DNA from 4 places in the Lysinibacillus sp. FSL M8-0216 genome. Region 3 is predicted to be linked to each of the others. Evidence: riboswitches for the same ligand, from Rfam matches in the RefSeq annotation. Region 3 holds a riboswitch; each other region holds the start of a gene.

Region 1 (4,966 bases), 1.7 Mb from region 3:
CAAGCTATACATTAGGGGATATTTCTGATAACGGAAAGGCTGAGATTTCGAAGGCTTCTTTTGTCCCTTGGCTAATTCTTATTATTTTAGTTTTACTTGTTTCAGAGTGGGAGGTGCAACGACGTCGTGGATTTACGAATTGATATGCCATTAATATTGTTGCTATTACTTCCATTACTCATCTATTTTGGTTGGACCTATTGGCGAGAACGACAGCGACTAAAAAAGAGTCATGCTATCGTACTTATGATTCGCATGCTAGCGGTAGGCTGTTTAGTTTTCGCATTGGCAGGGCCGTATCTTTTATTACCTATAAAAGAAGAACAAATCGTGTATCTAATTGACCGCTCAGCTTCCATGAATGGGACTGAAGATGAGATGGTACAGTTTATACAGGATAGTTTACAATCGAAAAAAGACGAACAGCTTGCAGGGCTGTATTCATTCTCATCAACATTACAAACAGAAGCCATTATGACTAAAACATTAAAGGAAGTACCAAAGTTTACGGAAATAAAGGCTACTGATCAAACGAATATAGAACAAAGCCTGCAACTTGCCACAGGTATTATAGATCCGAAAAAAGCAACACGCTTTGTGCTCTTAACGGACGGCAATGAGACAAAGGGCAATGCTTTAGATTTCGCCACGAAGTTTAAAGGCTCCAATATTAGTGTGGATGTTGTGCCCTTTAGTCAGCCTGTTGTGAATGATGTTTCATTAATAAGCTTTGTGTCCCCACAAGTTGCCTATGTGGGTGAGCAACAACAACTGGTAACAGAAGTGCATGCAACAACAGCTGGACAAGGCGAGCTATTATTATATGAAAATGATGAACTGATTCATCGTGAGGCAGTCGAGCTAGCCGAAGGAACGAATATGTTTACCTATAAACATGCAGCGACTGGTGAAGGGCTGGTGAAATATGAAGCCGTTGTTCAAGTAGGACAAGACGCAATATTTGAAAACAATAAATTAACAAGTGTCACAATGGTACAAAGCGAACCACATTTACTCATTGTGAATGGCTATGAAACAGCTTCACCAATAGCGGCGGCACTTGGTCAGCAATCAATAGCCTATGATATAAAATCACCTGAAAGCTTACCAAATGAACTCTCTAGTTATTTGCAATATAATGCCATTATTTTCGATAATGTACCAGGACATTTAGTCGGTGAGGCGAAAATGAGTGTGATAGAGCAAGCAGTCAAAAACTTTGGTGTTGGTTTTGCAATGGTTGGTGGAGAAAATAGCTTTGGTTTAGGTGGTTATTTTAAAACGCCAATTGAAACATTATTACCTGTTGAAATGGAAATTAAGGGGAAAGAACAATTACCTTCATTAGGACTTGTCATTGTACTAGATCGCTCTGGTAGTATGTCAGGATCCAAGCTAGAGCTTGCAAAGGAAGCAGCAGCACGTTCAGTTGAAATGCTACGTGATGAAGATACATTAGGATTTATAGCATTTGATGATCGACCATGGGAAATTATAGAGACTGGTCCTCTGAACAATAAAGAAGAGGCAGTGGATACCATTTTATCTGTTACACCAGGAGGCGGGACAGAAATCTATGGTTCACTTGCAAAAGCATATGAAAACCTAGCAGATATAAAACTGCAACGTAAGCATATTATTCTTTTAACGGATGGACAATCACAGCCAGGAAATTATGAAGATTTAATTGAACAAGGAAAAGATACTGGAATAACTTTATCAACAGTGGCTATTGGTCAAGATGCGGATGCTAACTTATTGGAAGCTCTGAGTGAGATGGGAAGCGGACGTTTCTACAATGTTATCGATGAGCAAACTATTCCTTCCATTTTATCTCGTGAAACAGCTATGATTTCCCGTACGTACATTGAGGATAACCCATTTTATCCAATACTCTATCATGCAGGGGGATGGAATACGCTATTTGCCAATGGCGTTCCACAAATGAATGCTTATATCGGAACAACCGCAAAGCAGGGTGCTACCGTCGTGGCTGAAAGCGAAAAAGAAGATCCGGTGTTAGCACAATGGCAATACGGTCTTGGCAAAACATTCGCATTCACTTCTGATTCAACAGGAAAGTGGTCGGGCGACTGGGCAAGATGGCAAAACTGGGGCACATTTTGGCAAACGCTTATTTCACAAATGCTCCCAAGTTATAATGATGTTGCCTATGATGTAAGAATAGAATCAGATGGGTCCTTTATGATTACAGATCCTACAAATGAAGCAGCCTTTTTAGATATTGTTGCGGTTAATGAAGCTGGTGAAGAGTTAGACACACAGCTTGAAACTATATCAGCCTCTCAGGTGCGTGCTGTAGTACAAGCTGACCCGGGATTAATCTTCTTCCGTATCGCTGATGAAAAGGAAACGATTTATCAGGCTGGATTAAGTGTTCCCTATAGTGCTGAGTATGAACTTCTTCCTGCTAATGATAAATTAATAGAAGAATTAACCGAACAAACTGGTGGTGCTATTTTAAAAGAACCACAAGAAGTGTTCCGTGACTTTACAAAGCAAGGGGCGGATCGTCAAAACATTGCGACATGGCTTCTCCTTGCAGGTATGCTCTTATTCTTTATTGATATTACAATAAGACGCTTTGGCTGGAATTTCCTAACGAAGCCGAAGAAAAAGGAGCAAATTGTAGAGAATCACCCCGTACAGGCAGAAAACACGAACGTGGCACAATTATTAAAGGGTATGAAAAAACGCCAATAATTTAGTTAGATGAAAGCAGTGCGAATTATTTCGCACTGCTTTTTGTATATGCATGGAGACAAATCCTCTAAGTTATATCAACAACGTTATTTAATAAAAAGAGCGGGAATTAAAATATTTTACTAGCACGGTTTTACGCAAACTGCTAGCTACTACAATACCTAAGATTGCTCCAATTGAACTTGATATTAAAAAGGCAGGCATGAAAAATAAGGCCGCTACGGATGTCCCCATAAGTAACTTTGCATAGGGCACTGCTACAAGCGATGCGAGAAGACCAGTGCCGATCACTTCACCCATACCAGCTAGCCACATTTTACTGCTATATTTATAGGCAAGACCTGCGCATAATGCTCCAATAATACTACCAGGAATGGCTAACAGTGAGCCTGTTCCTGTAAGGATACGAATGATAGCCGTAACAAAGGCAACTACAACTGTAGGTACGGGTCCAAGTATAATGGCTCCTATTACGTTAATAGCGTGCTGCACAGGGTAGGCACGAGCAATCCCAGTTGGAATGGAGATGAACGTAGAGCCTGCAACGGCAATCGCTACTAATAAAGCCATAATTGTTAATTTTCGAATAGACATGATAGGTGCGCTCCTTTTCGTTTTAGCCACTAGGAAAATGAAAAAAGCCGCTTCCTTCAAACGACAGGAAGCGGCCTTGCTTATACACTGAAAATAGCAAGAAGCGCCACTTCCCTCCGCTAGCATGAACTAGATCAGGTTCGAAGGGTCCGTATATAACCATATACGTCTCAGCCTTTAAAAGACTCCCCTAGTGGTAAGTATTTTTTAGAAGTGTAACATACTTCAATCAATAGTCAATAAGCTTTGATGATTAGTGTGAATCTGGATGCATAAGCTGTGGTGCCTTTTTCAATGTCCAAATCAGGGCAAGGAAGAAGCAGGCTAATAAGATAATGGCACCAAAAATATAAGGACTATTCATATTCCAGTCAAATAAGAAACCAGCTAAAGCGGGTCCAATCATATTTCCAAGACTCATATAGGCATTGTTCAAGCCGGCTGCAAACCCTTGCTCTGTTTCAGCAAGTTTTGAGATGAGTGTATTAACAGCTGGACGAATTAATGTTGTTGCCGTAGAGAAGATGGTTGCTACAACTAATATTAGTGCAAAACCTGAAACAAATAATATTAAGAAAATAGCAATGGAGGCAATAAATAAATTGACCAAAACTACTTTCATTTCACCAAAGCGTTTAAAGAGTGGCGTTATGATAAACATCTGTACAATTACCCCAAATGCTCCACCAACCACTAGAATGGTAGCAATATCGCCAGGTGAGTAATTAAATTTTTCTGTCACAAATAGTGATAAGGTTGTTTGGAAGTTAGCAATCCCAAATGAGAATACCATCATAATAATTAACATAACAAAATAAGGCATATGTACAGAGCGAGCCATCTGTTTCACCAGATTATCTTGCTTTTGTCTATTTTGCGCAGTATTTGGCTTTGTAGATGGTAATAAAAAGTACGATAAAATAGACGCTAAAATGGCGGCAGCTCCCGCCATGAAAAATGGAAAATGTAAGCTAACCTTTGCGAGGAAACCACCAATTCCAGGGCCAATCATAAAGCCGAACGACATTGCAGCTCCTAACATACTCATTCCTTTTCCGCGTTCTTCATAAGTTGTCACGTCTGCTACAAAAGCCATAATAGGAGGTGCAACAAATGCAGAGCCAAGGCCACCTAAAAAGCGTGCCAAAAAGAGCATCCAAACATCTGTAGAAAGGCCAAAACCGATTTGTGCAAGTCCTGTTAGTATAAGACCGAAAATAATTAAATTTTTCCGCCCATACAGGTCAGAAAGATTCCCAGCAATTGGAGAAAATACAAATTGTGCCAAGGCGAACGTTGCAATAAGCATGCCTAGAACTTGTCCTGCTGCTCCAAATATTCTTAAATATTCCGGCATTACAGGAATAATAATTCCAATACTCCCCATTGCGATAAACATATTAAACATTAATATATACAAAGCCGCCTTATTGGACTTCTGCTGGGTCATCGAAAAACCCCCTTTATGTAATCAAATATAGTACAGTCTATCATAAAGAATTATGGCTGGCTAATAGTTGAGATTGCTGTAACTGATCCAATCGTTAGAATGGTTTTCCAGAAAAGTTTTTTTCTCAGAAAACTTCACAATGTAATAGTATCTAATTGATTAATAAACATGAATAGTTAGGAGAGCGTATGAACTTTT
Region 2 (4,966 bases), 1.1 Mb from region 3:
TCCTCTGGTGTCACATCACGCATTGGACTTAGCATATCCTTATGCTCGCCAGATTTAAACGTTTCGAATTTGACACCTACTTTTTCAGCCAATGCTTGATAATTAATAGATTGCATGATTACACCAATCGAGCCTGTAATTGTATCCCGATGGGCAAATATTTTATCTGCTGGAGCTGAAATATAATAGCCACCAGATGCTGCCATCGAATCCATCGATACATAAATTGGAATTTGTCGTTCTTCTTTAATTTTTAATAGCTTTTTATAAATTTCAGCAGATTCTTTTACCCCTCCACCCGGAGAGTTAACACTTAAAACAATTCCTTGAATCGTATCATCGTACAAAATATTATCCAATTGATCTAAGAAAAATTGATGATCATATGCAACAGGTTGCCATAGTGAACTTGATCCAATATCTTGGATTGTTCCATCTACCTTTAAATAGGCAATCCTTTTATCATAATTATCTCCTTCAATTACATTTTCATATACATCTAGGTTATTTCCTGCCATTAAACTGTCAAAATTACCTAGGAAATCTGCTTTAAATAGTGCAAAAATGGTATTAATCCCTAATGAAAACAGTAAAAGAACACCAGCCACTATTAATGCAACCCACCTTTTAACATTCATGTCTTTCCGCCTCCTTAACTCGTAATACGTATGACTTGCTCATTTGTTTCATTTTTTTGCAATAATATGCAAAAAGTTTTATTCTATTTATTTCCTCATAATACCTTACCTAAAAATAAAAAAAAAATCAAAGTTCATTTCTTTGCATGAACTTTGATTTTCGACATTATTTCCTAGGAAATGATTATTGTACAAGATGTTTTAATTCTTGTTGTCTTAATTCAACACGTCTAATTTTACCAGATGCAGTTTTGGGTAACTCAGTAACAAATTCAATAGCACGTGGGTATTTATAAGGTGCCGTTAATGATTTGACATGATTTTGAAGGCATTGAATAAGCTCTTGATTACAATTAACACCATTATGAAGGATAATGAATGCTTTAACGATGTTCCCGCGAACTTTATCGGGACTTGCAATGACAGCAACCTCTTTCACAGTCGGATGCTTCATCAGCGCATCCTCTACTTCAAAAGGTCCAATTGTGTAACCTGAGGAAATAATAACATCATCTCCGCGGCCTTCAAACCAAAAATAGCCGTCCGCATCTTTATAAGCTCGATCCCCTGTTATATACCAATCACCACGGAATTGTAAATTAGTACGTTCAGGATCATTTAAATATTTTTTAAAAAGTGCAGGTGTTTCTCGATGAACAGCAATATCACCTACTTCTCCTATAGCAACTGGCTCGCCAAAATCGTCTATAATGTCAACCGTATTGCCTGGCGTAGGTTTACCCATCGAACCAACTCTTGCGTCCATACCAACCATAGTCCCTACAAGAAGTGTATTCTCAGTCTGACCATAACCATCTCGCACTTGTAGATGGAAAGTGTCTGAGAATTTTTTAATGACATCACTGTTCAATGGCTCACCTGCTGAAACAGCTTGTCGAATTGAACTGATGTCATACTCCTGTAAATTTTCAAGTGCTGCCATAAAACGATATTCTGTCGGTGTGCAACATAAGACATTCATCTTAAATTTTTCAAGCAATGCTAAATATGTTGCTGCATCAAACTTTCCTTTATAAACAAATGCAGTGGCACCGCTGCCTAAAATCGCGAGAAACGGACTCCAAATCCATTTTTGCCATCCTGGTGCTGAAGTTGCCCATACAATATCATTTTCTTGTACTCCTAGCCAGTGTGGGGCTGTTGTCCGTAAATGTGCATAGCCCCAGCTATGAGTATGCACAGCAGCTTTCGGGTTACCTGTTGTGCCACTTGTGTAAGCTAAAAAGGCATGGTCTGTACTTTTTGTTGGTGTAGAACTTATGTAAGTTGTTGGTTGCTTTCGCATTTTGTCTACTAACGGCTGCCATGGTTCATGTGCATTACCGATAACAAATTGCTGTATATTTTGTAAATTCCCTACTTGATCAAATTGCTCAATATAAGGCTCAAAGGCTACAACAGCTTTAGCATCAGCATGATGAATACGATACTCAATATCTTTTGTTCTTAGCATTTCAGAGCTTGGAATGATTATTAAACCCGCTTTTAATGCAGCAATATAGACAATGTATGCTTCTACTGAGCGTGGTACCATCACTAAAATGACATCACCTTTAGTTAATCCACTTTTTGTAAAGACATGTGCCGCCTGATTCGCTCTTTCAAGTAAATGTGCGTAGGTGATAAATTGTACATCAGAATGCTCATGATAAATAATCAATGCATTTTTAGTTGAATCCTTTGCATATTTTTCAAATTCATCTGTTATGTTATACCATTCTGGTGCTACTAATTCTTGTCTATTCATGGCAAATGCCCCCTTTTGTTAAGACACATTATACTCCTTTTCTAGTATTTTCAATGGTTTACACTTGATTTAAGTAAAGTCATGACAACTATCATGCTTAGCTATATGGCATCAGTCACGTTTTGTCGATAGGAAAACTTGCTATTGAATACATATGAAAAGTATGGTACATTTTGGTCAACTATAAGCAAGATTGCAGGGGGACTCATAAAGAGTTGAGAAGGTAAAACCTGACCCTTTGAACCTGTTAGTTAATACTGACGTAGGGAGCAATGAACATCGTTTTTTCAGATGAAAGGCTCTTTTTCGTGCATTTTTACGTAAAAAGGGCCTTTTTTGCATGCTTACGTCCACCAATAAAGGAGGACTAAAATGATTTTTCAAACAATTCGTCAACAACAACCGCTTATTCACTGTATAACTAATTATGTCGTGGCTAATTTCCAAGCCAATGGTCTATTGGCATTAGGTGCCTCTCCTGTCATGGCTGATGATAGCCATGAGGTGGAGGAAATGGTCGCCATTGCAGACGCTCTTTTAATCAATATTGGTACACTAAATGACCGAACAAAAGAATCAATGCTGTTAGCAGGAAAAAAAGCAAATACCCTTGCCATTCCTGTTATATTAGATCCGGTTGGCGCAGGTGCCACAGTTTATCGCAAGGAAACCGTACACCTATTACTTTCAGCTATACAATTTGCAGTCATACGCTGTAACAAGGGTGAGCTTGCGGCATTAGCCAATGTAGAATGGCAACAAAAAGGTGTTGATAGTGGTGAGGGATTTATTGCCATAGAGACTGAGGCTACACTATTGGCTCAACGCTACAACTGTATAGTCATTGTTACAGGCAAACATGATTTTATGACAGACGGTGTGCAGAGCCAATGGATTACAGGTGGAAATTCACAAATGACTGAAGTAACGGGTACAGGCTGTTTACTTAGCGCTATATGTGGAGCAGCCTTCTCTTCAGGAGATGATCCGTATAGCCAATTAGCGGAAACACTGACATACTATAAAAAAGCAGCTGAGTTAGCATCCGCATTTACAGAGGATATCGGGGATATTCAAATTGCTTTGCTTAATGCCTTACATCGTCTTTCAAAGGAGGGTGAGGCATCATGCATATTGTAACGACAATTGCAGGCTCGGATAGTGGCGGTGGCGCTGGCATTCAGGCTGATTTAAAAACATTTCAGGAATTAGGGGTTTTTGGCACCTCCGTTATTACAGCATTAACTGCTCAAAACACAATTGGTGTAACAGGGGTTTTCCCAATTGACGTTGACTTTGTTGAAAAACAATTTCATGCATTACTTGAAGATTTTTCGATTGCTGCGATTAAAACAGGGATGCTTTATTCCTCGGAAATTATTCAAGGTATTGCACACATTATTGACGATTTAAAAATCCCACTAATTGTTGATCCCGTTATGATTGCAAAAGGTGGAGAAAGCTTACTGCAGCAAGAGGCTATCGAGGCCATGCGCATGTCTTTACTTCCTCTTGCTACAATTGTGACACCAAATATACCAGAAGCAGAGGCACTTACGGGAAGAAAAATAAATCATTTCTCGGATATGGAGGAAATTGCTCAATGCTTTTTCCAACTAGGTGTTCAATGTGTCATCATTAAAGGTGGGCATCTACCCAATTCGTTATATGCAATTGATTATGTATTTATAAAAAATGACAAATCATTTTCCATGCAGTCTCCTCGTATTTCGACGGAAAACACACATGGTACAGGTTGTACATTTTCAGCAGCTATCACGGCTTTCCTTGGTCAAGGTTTGTCCATTGAAAAAGCTATTATCGAAGCTAAAAAATTTATACAATTAGCCATTATGCACGATTTAGACATTGGTAATGGTCATGGGCCCACAAATCATTTTGCTTATCAGTTGCATAAAGGTGCCTGCGAGGTGAAATTACTTGAAACGTGAAGATTTACAGCTTTATTTTATTATGGGTACAAGCAATGTTTCCCAACAGGAACCTTTAGCTGTACTCGAACAAGCGCTGCGGGCTGGCATTACTATGTTTCAATTACGTGAAAAGGGTCCTAATGCATTAACAGGATTAGCTTATGAGCAATTTGCCCGCCAATGCCAAAAACGATGTCAACATTACCGTGTGCCGTTTATCATTAACGATGATGTGGATCTAGCAGTTCGACTTGGTGCAGATGGTGTTCATATTGGCCAAGATGATGAACAGATTGCCATTGCACGTAAAAAAATGGCAAACCGGCTCCTTGGCGTTTCTGTACATTCACAGGAAGAGCTACAAACGGCTATTGACCATCATGCGGACTATGTAGGAATTGGACCTATTTTTGCCACAACATCTAAAAGTGATGCACAACCACCATGTGGCACAATTTTTTTACAGCAAGCTTCCAAATTGCAGCCTAACTTTCCCATTGTAGCCATAGGTGGAATAAATTGGACAAACGCTAATGTTGTTTTGCAAGCTGGTGCTGACGGAGTTGCTGTTATTTCTGCTATCTGTGACAGTAAGGATATTGAACAAACAGTATCCATGTTTAAGT
Region 3 (4,966 bases):
GCTATCATCTCATCACTATGCGAGCGAATCCAATCAAATAAAGCCTTCTCTTCTATTTCACTCGGTAAAGGTTGCTCGGGATGGAAACCAAAAGCTGCCTTCACTTTGGGATAGACCTTCGCTAAATTCAACGTCTTTTGACAGGAGGACAGCTGCATACTTACCGCAATTAATGCCTCTACTTCTTCCAATAAAGAAGGTATTTCCACGTCCTTATACTGATCTAAATGAATATGGGCATCAATCAACATGCAAATCACCCTTTTCTTCCTGTAAATACATGAATAATTGTTGCTTCAAGGCTGTGAATGTGGCCGAATGACGAATTTCTTCTTTGCGAGGACGCTCAAACGGGACAATGATTTCTTTTTTCACCGTTGCAGGTCGTTTCGATAAAACAAGTATACGATCCGCTAAAAAGAGTGCCTCCTCAATACTATGTGTGACAAATAAGATGGATTTTCGATGTTCTTCCCAAATGGACAGTAGCCATGCCTGCATTTCCAGTCTTGTAAATTCATCGAGCGCAGAAAATGGTTCATCTAGACATAAAATAGGTTTATCACTGACAATGGCACGGATGAAGGATACACGTTGTTGCATCCCTCCAGATAGCTGGTTTGGATAAGCATGGCTAAAGGAAGCAAGTCCTACCTTTTCTAGCCACCCCTTTGCACGTTCAACATTAGGCTTTTGCTGCAGTTCCTCAACTATAGTTACATTCTCTAAAATAGTACGCCAAGGCAGTAGACAAGGCTGCTGTGGCATATAGCCAATTGTTCCTCTTTTTTGCAGGATATCCTCTCCATTTAATAAAATCACCCCTTGATCAACCGAAGAGACCCCACCAATTAATTGAAAAAGGGTACTTTTACCACTGCCGGATGGACCTACAATGGCCACAAACTCACCATTCTTGACATCAAAGGAAATATTATCAAGAACATGTAGACTGTTAAAGGACTTAGCGATGTTTTGAATGCTGAGCATGATAACTTCTCCCCTTTACCATTAATTTTTCAAGCAAACGAATACTACTAAATAACAATAAGCTTAACAAGACAATCGCAAAAATTGCGACAAACACTCGATCTGTACGGAAGGAGGATTGTGCTAAGGTCATGTATACACCAATTCCCTTTTTCGCACCAAGCCACTCCGCAATGACTGCCCCCATTACGCTATAAGTTGCAGCAATTTTTACACCTGAGAAAATAGCTGGGTAGGCATGTGGCCATTCTAGTTTCCAAAACGTTTGGGCCTTCGTTGCACCAATCATTTCAAAGTAATGCTTTAACTCGGGTGCTGTTTGACGAAAACCGTCCATTGTCGCTATGACAATAGGGAAAAAGCACACTAGACAAATAATGATGAGCTTTGGTAATAAGCCAAAGCCAAACCAAATAATAAGCAGCGGTGCTAACACAAGAATAGGTATGTTTTGCGACATAATGAGAATCGGATAAAATAACGACCGAATGAAAGGAAAACGATGCAAAACAATTGCCACTGTTAGACCACAGCCAACTCCAATAGCAAGTCCTAGTAAAGCTAATTGCACAGTAGCCAGAGCATGTGGCAGGAACGTCTGATACGATTGAATGCCTTCTACTACAATTATGCTCGGTGCTGGAAGGAGCCATGGAGGAACATCAGCGATATGCACAACAAGCTCCCATATGAATAAGAGGAAGGCGATAAAAATTATCGTCCTTCCCTTTTGTAATGCCCGTTTCATGACTGATATTTCTCCGTTAATGTAGCCATTGTAATTCCATTTGGTTGATATAAAATTTTTACTTGTGTAATGACATTAATGGCTCCTAGCTCGACCATCTTAATATTCATTTTTTCAATGATTTGAAGGAGAGTTGTAAGCTCACCCTCCATCGTTGTTTCAAGTGGATGAACCTCATATTTCACACCAGATGCATTAATAACTGCAATGGCCGCATCTACATAAGGAATGACATCCTCATACTTCTCTGTCTTCGGAATAATTTGGACACTGATTAATGAATTTGCCATGTTATTTGGCCTCCTTTTTCGGTAAGAACTCATTCGTAAACGCTTGTTTAGCATCAAATTCGCCCTCTAATACTTTGTTGCTCGACATCCATTTAGCATAGTTTTCCCATACAGAAAGCTTTTGCTCACCCCATTGTTTAGCGTCATCCTGATACTTATCAGCCAACCACTCTTGGCTTTTATGCACTAATTCCTTATCTAAGTCTGGGGCTTCTTCTAGTAAAATATCGGCAGCTTCATTCGGATGCTCGATTGCATATTCATAGCCCTTCGATGCAGCCGCAACAAAAGCTTTGACGATGTCTGGATTGTTTTGAAGCATTTTTTCATTAGTTGCTAAAACAGGTGTATAGTAATCTAACTGATCACTGTAGTCCGTTAAATACAGCATATTAATCTTTTCCCCACGAAGCTCTGCCTCAATTCCTGTCCAAGCATAATAAATCCAAGCAAAGTCGATGTCTTTTTTCATCATTGTGAAGAAATCTAAATCTCCTGCATTGACAATCTCTAATTTATTAATATCAGCGTTTTCTTTTTGCATTAATGATTGTAATACTGCTTGTTCGAGTGGCGCCCCCCAGCCACCATAAGTTTTTCCTTCAAAGTCCTTTGGAGATGTAATACCCTTTGATTCTACAGAAGCAAATCCAGATGTATTATGCTGGATGATGGCTGCTATTGAGACAAGTGGCACATCCTGAACACGAGCCTGTGTAATGCCCTCCTGATAGCTCACGCCAAATTCTGCCTTACCGGAAGCTACGAGCTGATCGGCTCCTGCCTCTCCTGGCATAATAATATCAACATCTAAGCCCTGTTCTTCAAAATAACCAAGCTTTTTCGCAACATACAATCCTGTATGATTCGTATTCGGTGTCCAATCGAGAACCACTGACACCTTTTTCTTTGTATCAGCAGCTTGCTTGTCCTCCTTGTCGCTACAGCCTACTAACGTCAATAGTGCCGCTATTAAAATAAATAACCATTTTTTCATGCTAGGTCCTCCCAGTTTGTAATATGAAAGCGTTCAAGAATGAATGTTGTCACCAGAAGAAAGCGTAATATACGGTTGGTAAGATATTGATTGAAAAACAAAAAAACGCCTAGGATTCCTCCCAGACGTATTGCAATCAATCTCCAAAACTTTTGCTTTTTTGAATAGATGTTCCCTACGCTGGTACGAGCCAAATCAGGTTCAAAGGGTCAGTGTCTATCGGACACAATCTCAGCTAGCCATAACTAGCCCCCCTACATTCTTTCGCTATGAACTTTTCGATGATTATTATACCCATAGTTGATCCAAAATGACAAGATGCTATTTTTGGATAGTTGTTCCACTCCAACAAATAGCCCAGCTCTACAATATAGAGACTGGGCATGATTTTAGCTTGGTTTTTGTTCTTTTTTGGCCGTTAAGACATGGGAAATGGCTCCATCTGTTGCAATATCCACTTTAAATGAACCATTAGAATGACGATCAGCACGTGTCAATGCTTGAACATCAATAAACTCTTGGACGCCTTTTTCAGTTTCAATCACAACCTGCTCATCGTTTGTCGCTTGAATCACAGCGACAATTCGGTGAGGATTTGCTTTTAATTCTGTCAGGACTTTAAGACCACGTTTGGCACGACCTGCTATTTCTACCTCTGCGACATTCATTTTCTTGACAGCCCCTCGTTGTGTCACAATAACGACATATTGTGTTTCATCTGGCTGTAAAACATTGACCCCTACTAAAGCTTCTCCATCTTTTAACGTAATCCCTTTAACGCCGCCTGTTTTCACACCAGTAACTGGTAATTCCTCAATAGGGAATCGAATAGCATACGCCGTATCAGTTGTTAAGAGCAATTCCACATCATCCGTCATAAACGATGCATAAATCATTGCATCGCCCGCTTTAACATTCATTGTTTTAATCGGCTTCGAGTAACGCGTCACTGCATAATCTGCGAGCGGTGAACGTTTAATTTGTCCATCTTTCGTAGCAGTTAAAATATACGTATTTGGTTGTTCAAATGTTTCAAAGCCATAGACTGCAATAATTGATTCATCTTCACTTGTTGGCACAATACTAGAAATATGCTGACCAAGGTCCTTCCAACGAATATCAGGCAATTCGTGAACTGGCTGATAAATATAATTCCCTCTATTTGTAAATAACAATAGATGATGCTGCGTATTTAAGTTTGCTTCATACAATAAGTAATCGGAATCCTTCATCGCAAAATCTTGACCATTGGAAGCGGCATGGGATCGTGTAGAAGTACGTTTAATATAGCCATCTTTCGTGACAGTCACCACAACCTCTTCGCTTGGAACAAGGACATCTAATGTAATTTTAATTTCTTCAATTTCTTGTTCAATTCTCGAGCGACGCGGCTCTGTGAAGCGTTTTTTAATATCTAGTAATTCCTGTTTAATGACACGTACAAGCTTGGCCTCGCTTTGTAAAATTCCTTCTAGCTTGGCAATCAATTTATTTAAATCATCCTGTTCTTGGCGGAGCTCTGTAATATCGGTATTCGTTAAACGATATAATTGCAGGCTCACAATCGCCTCTGCTTGTACCTCGGTAAAATCGAACTTTGCTTGTAAATTGAGCTTGGCATCCTTCTTATCATTTGAAGAACGAATTGTCGCAATGACTTCATCTAAAATAGACAATGCTTTAATTAAGCCATCTACGATATGGGAACGATCCTTTGCCTTTTGTAAATCATATATAGAACGATTTGTGACCACTTCTTTTTGGTGAGTAATATAGGCGTCCAATAATAATGGTAATGTCATCATCGTTGGGCGACGATTATGAATCGCAATCATATTAAAATTGTAAGCTACTTGTAAATCTGTTGTTTTAAATAAGTACTGTAAAATCCCTTGTCCAGGAACATCCTTTTTCAGCTCGATTACGACACGTAACCCTGTA
Region 4 (4,966 bases), 2.4 Mb from region 3:
GGTAGGAGCTATCTTTGAACAGAATTCTCTTATTGTAAACCCAAATGATGAGGCTACATTGGTAGATTCCAAAAAACGTTTTGGACCATACTTAAGTAAAAATGGTAATGAAATAACGACCACTCTTATTGAAGGTGTAGATGATAAAAATGTATCCCAATGGTACTGGGTGCCAAAAGAAGAGGGACGGACCGTTTTAACGGAGCCCTATGACTATAGTGTAAACGGTCAAACCGTACTAATGACCACAATTTCTGTACCATTAGTCAATGCTTCAGGGAAGTTTTTTGGTGTATTGACGGCGGATGTATCGATTGATTATTTAAATGAGCTGACAAAGTCTGTTGCTCCGGAAGGCGGCTATGCGGCAATTATTACAAATAACGGTGTACTAACAGCTAACAGCTTCGGTAAAGAGCTGGATGGGCAAAATATGCAAGACGACCCTGCTTGGACAAGCATAAGTAAGACAATGGAAAACGGCGAGCTAACAAGTATGTACATAGAGTCTAATGAACTAAAGGATCAAGCTTATAATGTGTTTGCTCCAATGATTTTAGAGGACATTGACGAAACTTGGACCGTTCAAATCGTATTAGCTGAATCAAAAATTTTAGAAACATATAACCATGTATTTATATATACGATTATAGCATCCATTATAATGGTAGCCTTGATGACTGCTGCAAGTGTACTATTTATTTACAAACAGTTAAAGCCGCTCAAGTTTTTACGTGCTTCAATTGAAACAGCAGCAGCAGGTGATTTAACACAAAAGGTAGAGGATAAATATATTAAACTAGATGAAATTGGGGCAGTCGCATTGGCCTATAATAATATGTTGGATAAAACTAATAGTGCTATTAAAGCGGTGTTAAACTCCACGACTCTATTGAACCAATCTTCTAACCAGGTACATGAGGCGTTTAATGAAATCGTGTCCTCTAGTCAAGAGGTATCAGTAGCCATTAATGAAATTGCACAGGGTGCATCGAAGCAATCAGAGGATACTGAAGAAACGAACTATCGTATGATGGATTTATCGGATCAAATAGACGCTATTACTGCGCTTTCGAATGAAATGGACGATTTATCCAACAAGACAAATGTGACAACAGAAAAAGGCATGCAAGAGGTTCTAAGTTTACATGAACATAATATAGAGACGAATGAGATGAACAGCCGTATTCAGCAGCAAATGGAATCGCTAGCTTCTAATATTGCCAATATTAATCAAATTATTGCCTCCATTCAAAGCATTACGGAGCAAACTAATCTATTAGCTTTAAATGCAAGTATTGAGGCTGCACGAGCTGGTGAGCATGGAAAAGGTTTTGCTGTCGTGGCGGAAGAAGTAAGAAAGTTGGCAGAGCAATCAAAAACTGAAACAGAAATTATTAAAAGCACGGTAGAAAGTATTTTAGAAAATTCTCAGCAAACAGTTGCAGTCATTGCATCAAATGCAGACTTAATGCAATCTCAAAATGAGTCCGTACAAAGCACGCAATTGGCCTTTAAAGATAATAGTGATTTGTCACGTGCAATTGCAACTTCTATTAGTGAACTAATGACACAGTTGTCTACTATGTTAGAGCATAAAAATCAAGCGATTATGTCCATTCAAAGTATATCGGCTATATCAGAGGAAACAGCGGCCTCTGCTGAGCAAGTAAGTGCCTCTGCAATGGACCAACAAGCAGAATTGCAAAAAGTGGCAGAGTCTATGCAAAATATGAATGATATCTCTAATGAACTGCAAGAGGTAGTTAATCTATTTAAGCTTGCGTAAAGAAAAAGGCTACCTAAAATCTAAAGGTAGCTCAGACTGTTGATAAAAGGAATCGAGAAGTTCATGCTCGATTCCTTTTTCATTTTTACTTCATGAAAAATAATTCTTTGCTGCCTAATCATACATGGCCCTAAATGAATGAGTTTTGGTAATTCTTACATTGTGTACATTGTTCTCGTTCATTGATTTGATTTTTTGAATCTTTTCAACCATAGGAACAAGGCGCGCCCCGTCCGTAGTGGAAATCAACGGTTTTAATTATGAAAGTAAGTGTCATTGACCAAGTGCATGATCGACACTACTATTAAAAGGGAGGGGGGACATCAATATGGTGTATCTTGGAATGATTTTCTTTCAAATTGTCGCACCTATTTTAGTATTACTTGTACTAGGTGCTATTCTACAAAAGAAATTTCGCTTTAATTTAAAAGCATTATCACAGCTTATTACATATTGTTTTATGCCAGCCGCTGTATTTATTAATTTATATGAGACGAATATAAAGCTGTCTGTTCTAGGAGAAGTCGGATTGTTTGTTGTACTTTTTATCGGTAGTCAAATGCTGCTTAGTCACTTTTTAGCGAAAGGGCTTGGCCTCGCCAAAACTGAGGCGGCTGTTTTTAAAAATAGTGTAGTACTCATTAACTCTGGGAACTATGGGATTCCGGTAGCTCAAATGATTTTTGCCACTCAACCTATTGGTGTAGCCATCCAGGTTATACTCGTTATCTTTCAAAACATGACAACGTATACGTATGGTTTATATAATTTAATTTCCTCTACTAAATCGGGCATGACGATTTTTAAGGACTTTATAAAAATGCCTATTATTCACGCTTTAATAATCGGTGTGGCCATGAATTATTTTGATATTGGCATTCCGCAGTTTATTAAAATACCAATAGACCATGTAGCAGATGGTTTTATTGCCGTTGCATTAATCACGCTAGGCGCCCAATTGTCTCAGATGGAGATCAAAACGATGTTTAATAAAACAGTATTCGTCAGCTGCTTCACGCGATTATTTATCGGACCAGCCGTGGCTTTAGTCATTATCTATGCGCTGGGTTTAGATGGGGTTGTGGCACAATCATTATTTATAGCAAGTGCTTTTCCCACATCCCGCAACAGTTCAAGTCTAGCATTAGAGTATGATGTAGAGTCGGCAACAGCTGCACAAACCGTTTTATTCTCAACCATTGTGAGTTGTATAACGGTCACGATTGTGATTTATATTGCGGATGTATTGTTTACCTAATAGAAAATATTTAAATGATAACTTCCATCTCTTAGCAATATCTGCTACACTAGCATCAAACTGAATAGTATTAACTAGGGGGGTCTGATGAGTCAGGCTGAGAGGGAAACGCATAGAGGTTTCTTGACCCTTTGGACCTGATCTGGCTCATACCAGCGTGGGAAAGTTAAGAAGCTATTGCCTATTACGTGCAATCAATAGACCCTTTACATTCATGGCCGGATCCAATTATTATTTTGGATTCGGCCTTTATTTATTTTATTTGATTGTTGGGTGAGCTAGATTCGGTCCTTGCCTAAAATATATTTAAGGGAGAGAAGTAGCTCATGTCAGCAATTAGTGAAAAGAACATTACGATTATGTCTAACTTTGAAGGAAGTAAAAAGGTTTATGTGGAAGGATCTCGTCCAGATATATTAGTACCAATGCGTGAAATTGCATTAAGTCCGACGACTGGTAGCTTTGGAGATGAAGAAAATGCCCCGATTCGAGTGTATGATACGAGTGGACCATATACAGATCCTTCCTTTCGTGTGGATATTACAAAAGGCTTACCTGCTTTAAGAAGTCCTTGGATACAAGAGCGAGGGGATGTTGAGGAATACGGAGGACGTACGATTAAACCTGAGGATAATGGTTTTCGTCGTGCTGATGATCCACGTATCCATGAAAATGTCTTTCCGGAATTGGTGAGAAAGCCTTTACGTGCAAAGAAGGGTAGAAATGTCACACAGCTTCATTATGCTAGAAAGGGAATTATTACACCTGAGATGGAATTTGTAGCGATACGCGAAAATATGGACCCAGATTTCGTACGTTCAGAGATTGCAGCAGGCCGAGCTATTATGCCTTCCAATATTAATCATCCAGAGGCAGAGCCAATGATTATCGGTCGTAATTTCCATGTGAAAATTAATGCGAACATTGGAAATTCAGCCGTATCATCCTCGATTGCAGAGGAGGTCGAAAAAATGACATGGGCTACACGCTGGGGCGCTGATAATATTATGGATCTATCAACTGGCAAGCATATTCATACAACGAGAGAATGGATTATTCGAAATGCTGCAGTACCCGTTGGGACAGTACCAATTTATCAGGCATTAGAAAAAGTGAATGGTGTGGCTGAGGATTTAACGTGGGAGGTGTACCGTGATACGCTTATTGAACAAGCGGAGCAAGGGGTAGATTATTTCACTATTCATGCAGGTGTCCTTTTACGTTATGTCCCTCTTACCGCAAACCGTGTAACGGGTATTGTGTCTCGGGGTGGGTCCATTATGGCGCAGTGGTGCTTATACCATCATCAAGAGAACTTCCTCTATACTCATTTTGAGGAAATATGCGAAATTATGAAAGCTTATGATGTAGCCTTCTCATTAGGAGATGGCTTACGCCCAGGGTCAATTGCGGATGCTAACGATGAAGCACAATTCGCGGAGCTGGAAACATTAGGCGAATTAACGCAAATCGCATGGAAGCATGATGTTCAAGTAATGGTGGAAGGGCCAGGTCATGTTCCAATGCATTTGATTAAAGAAAATATGGACAAGCAATTAGAGGTTTGTAAGGAAGCTCCCTTCTATACATTAGGTCCATTGACAACAGATATTGCGCCAGGTTATGACCATATTACATCTGCTATTGGAGCGGCGATGATTGGTTGGTTTGGAACTGCTATGCTCTGCTACGTGACACCGAAGGAACATTTAGGTTTACCTAATAGGGAGGATGTTCGAGTAGGGGTTATTACTTATAAAATTGCTGCACATGCTGCAGATTTAGCAAAGGGTCACCCAGGTGCACAGCAACGGGATGATGCACTGTCAAAAGCGCGTTTTGAGTTCCGCTGGCGCGATCAATTTAACCTTTCTCTTGATCCAGAGCGTGCAGTAGAATATCATGATGAAACATTGCCA

The links. A riboswitch is a leader RNA that binds a small molecule or an ion and turns the genes downstream of it on or off. The one in region 3 is predicted to bind thiamine pyrophosphate.
Region 1: linked by a shared signal. The riboswitch ahead of thiW (energy coupling factor transporter S component ThiW) and the one ahead of MKX57_RS12655 (ABC transporter substrate-binding protein) in region 3 are both predicted to bind thiamine pyrophosphate.
Region 2: linked by a shared signal. The riboswitch ahead of thiM (hydroxyethylthiazole kinase) and the one ahead of MKX57_RS12655 (ABC transporter substrate-binding protein) in region 3 are both predicted to bind thiamine pyrophosphate.
Region 4: linked by a shared signal. The riboswitch ahead of thiC (phosphomethylpyrimidine synthase ThiC) and the one ahead of MKX57_RS12655 (ABC transporter substrate-binding protein) in region 3 are both predicted to bind thiamine pyrophosphate.

The regions. Positions count from the first base shown of each region.
Region 1 covers NZ_CP152007.1:876,957-881,922, forward strand. The annotation lists gene MKX57_RS04020 (BatA and WFA domain-containing protein) at 1-143, shown strand, start outside; gene MKX57_RS04025 (VWA domain-containing protein) at 127-2,724, shown strand; gene thiW (energy coupling factor transporter S component ThiW) at 2,815-3,318, opposite strand; TPP riboswitch at 3,413-3,520, opposite strand; gene MKX57_RS04035 (tetracycline resistance MFS efflux pump) at 3,572-4,768, opposite strand.
Region 2 covers NZ_CP152007.1:3,663,029-3,667,994, forward strand. The annotation lists gene sppA (signal peptide peptidase SppA) at 1-638, opposite strand, end outside; gene MKX57_RS18120 (acyl--CoA ligase) at 823-2,406, opposite strand; TPP riboswitch at 2,594-2,692, shown strand; gene thiM (hydroxyethylthiazole kinase) at 2,779-3,546, shown strand; gene thiD (bifunctional hydroxymethylpyrimidine kinase/phosphomethylpyrimidine kinase) at 3,534-4,358, shown strand; gene thiE (thiamine phosphate synthase) at 4,348-4,966, shown strand, end outside.
Region 3 covers NZ_CP152007.1:2,588,374-2,593,339, forward strand. The annotation lists gene MKX57_RS12635 (TatD family hydrolase) at 1-251, opposite strand, end outside; gene MKX57_RS12640 (ABC transporter ATP-binding protein) at 241-990, opposite strand; gene MKX57_RS12645 (ABC transporter permease) at 965-1,738, opposite strand; gene MKX57_RS12650 (thiamine-binding protein) at 1,735-2,028, opposite strand; gene MKX57_RS12655 (ABC transporter substrate-binding protein) at 2,030-3,025, opposite strand; TPP riboswitch at 3,181-3,291, opposite strand; gene parC (DNA topoisomerase IV subunit A) at 3,415-4,966, opposite strand, start outside.
Region 4 covers NZ_CP152007.1:236,363-241,328, forward strand. The annotation lists gene MKX57_RS01115 (methyl-accepting chemotaxis protein) at 1-1,789, shown strand, start outside; gene MKX57_RS01120 (AEC family transporter) at 2,118-3,047, shown strand; TPP riboswitch at 3,114-3,228, shown strand; gene thiC (phosphomethylpyrimidine synthase ThiC) at 3,374-4,966, shown strand, end outside.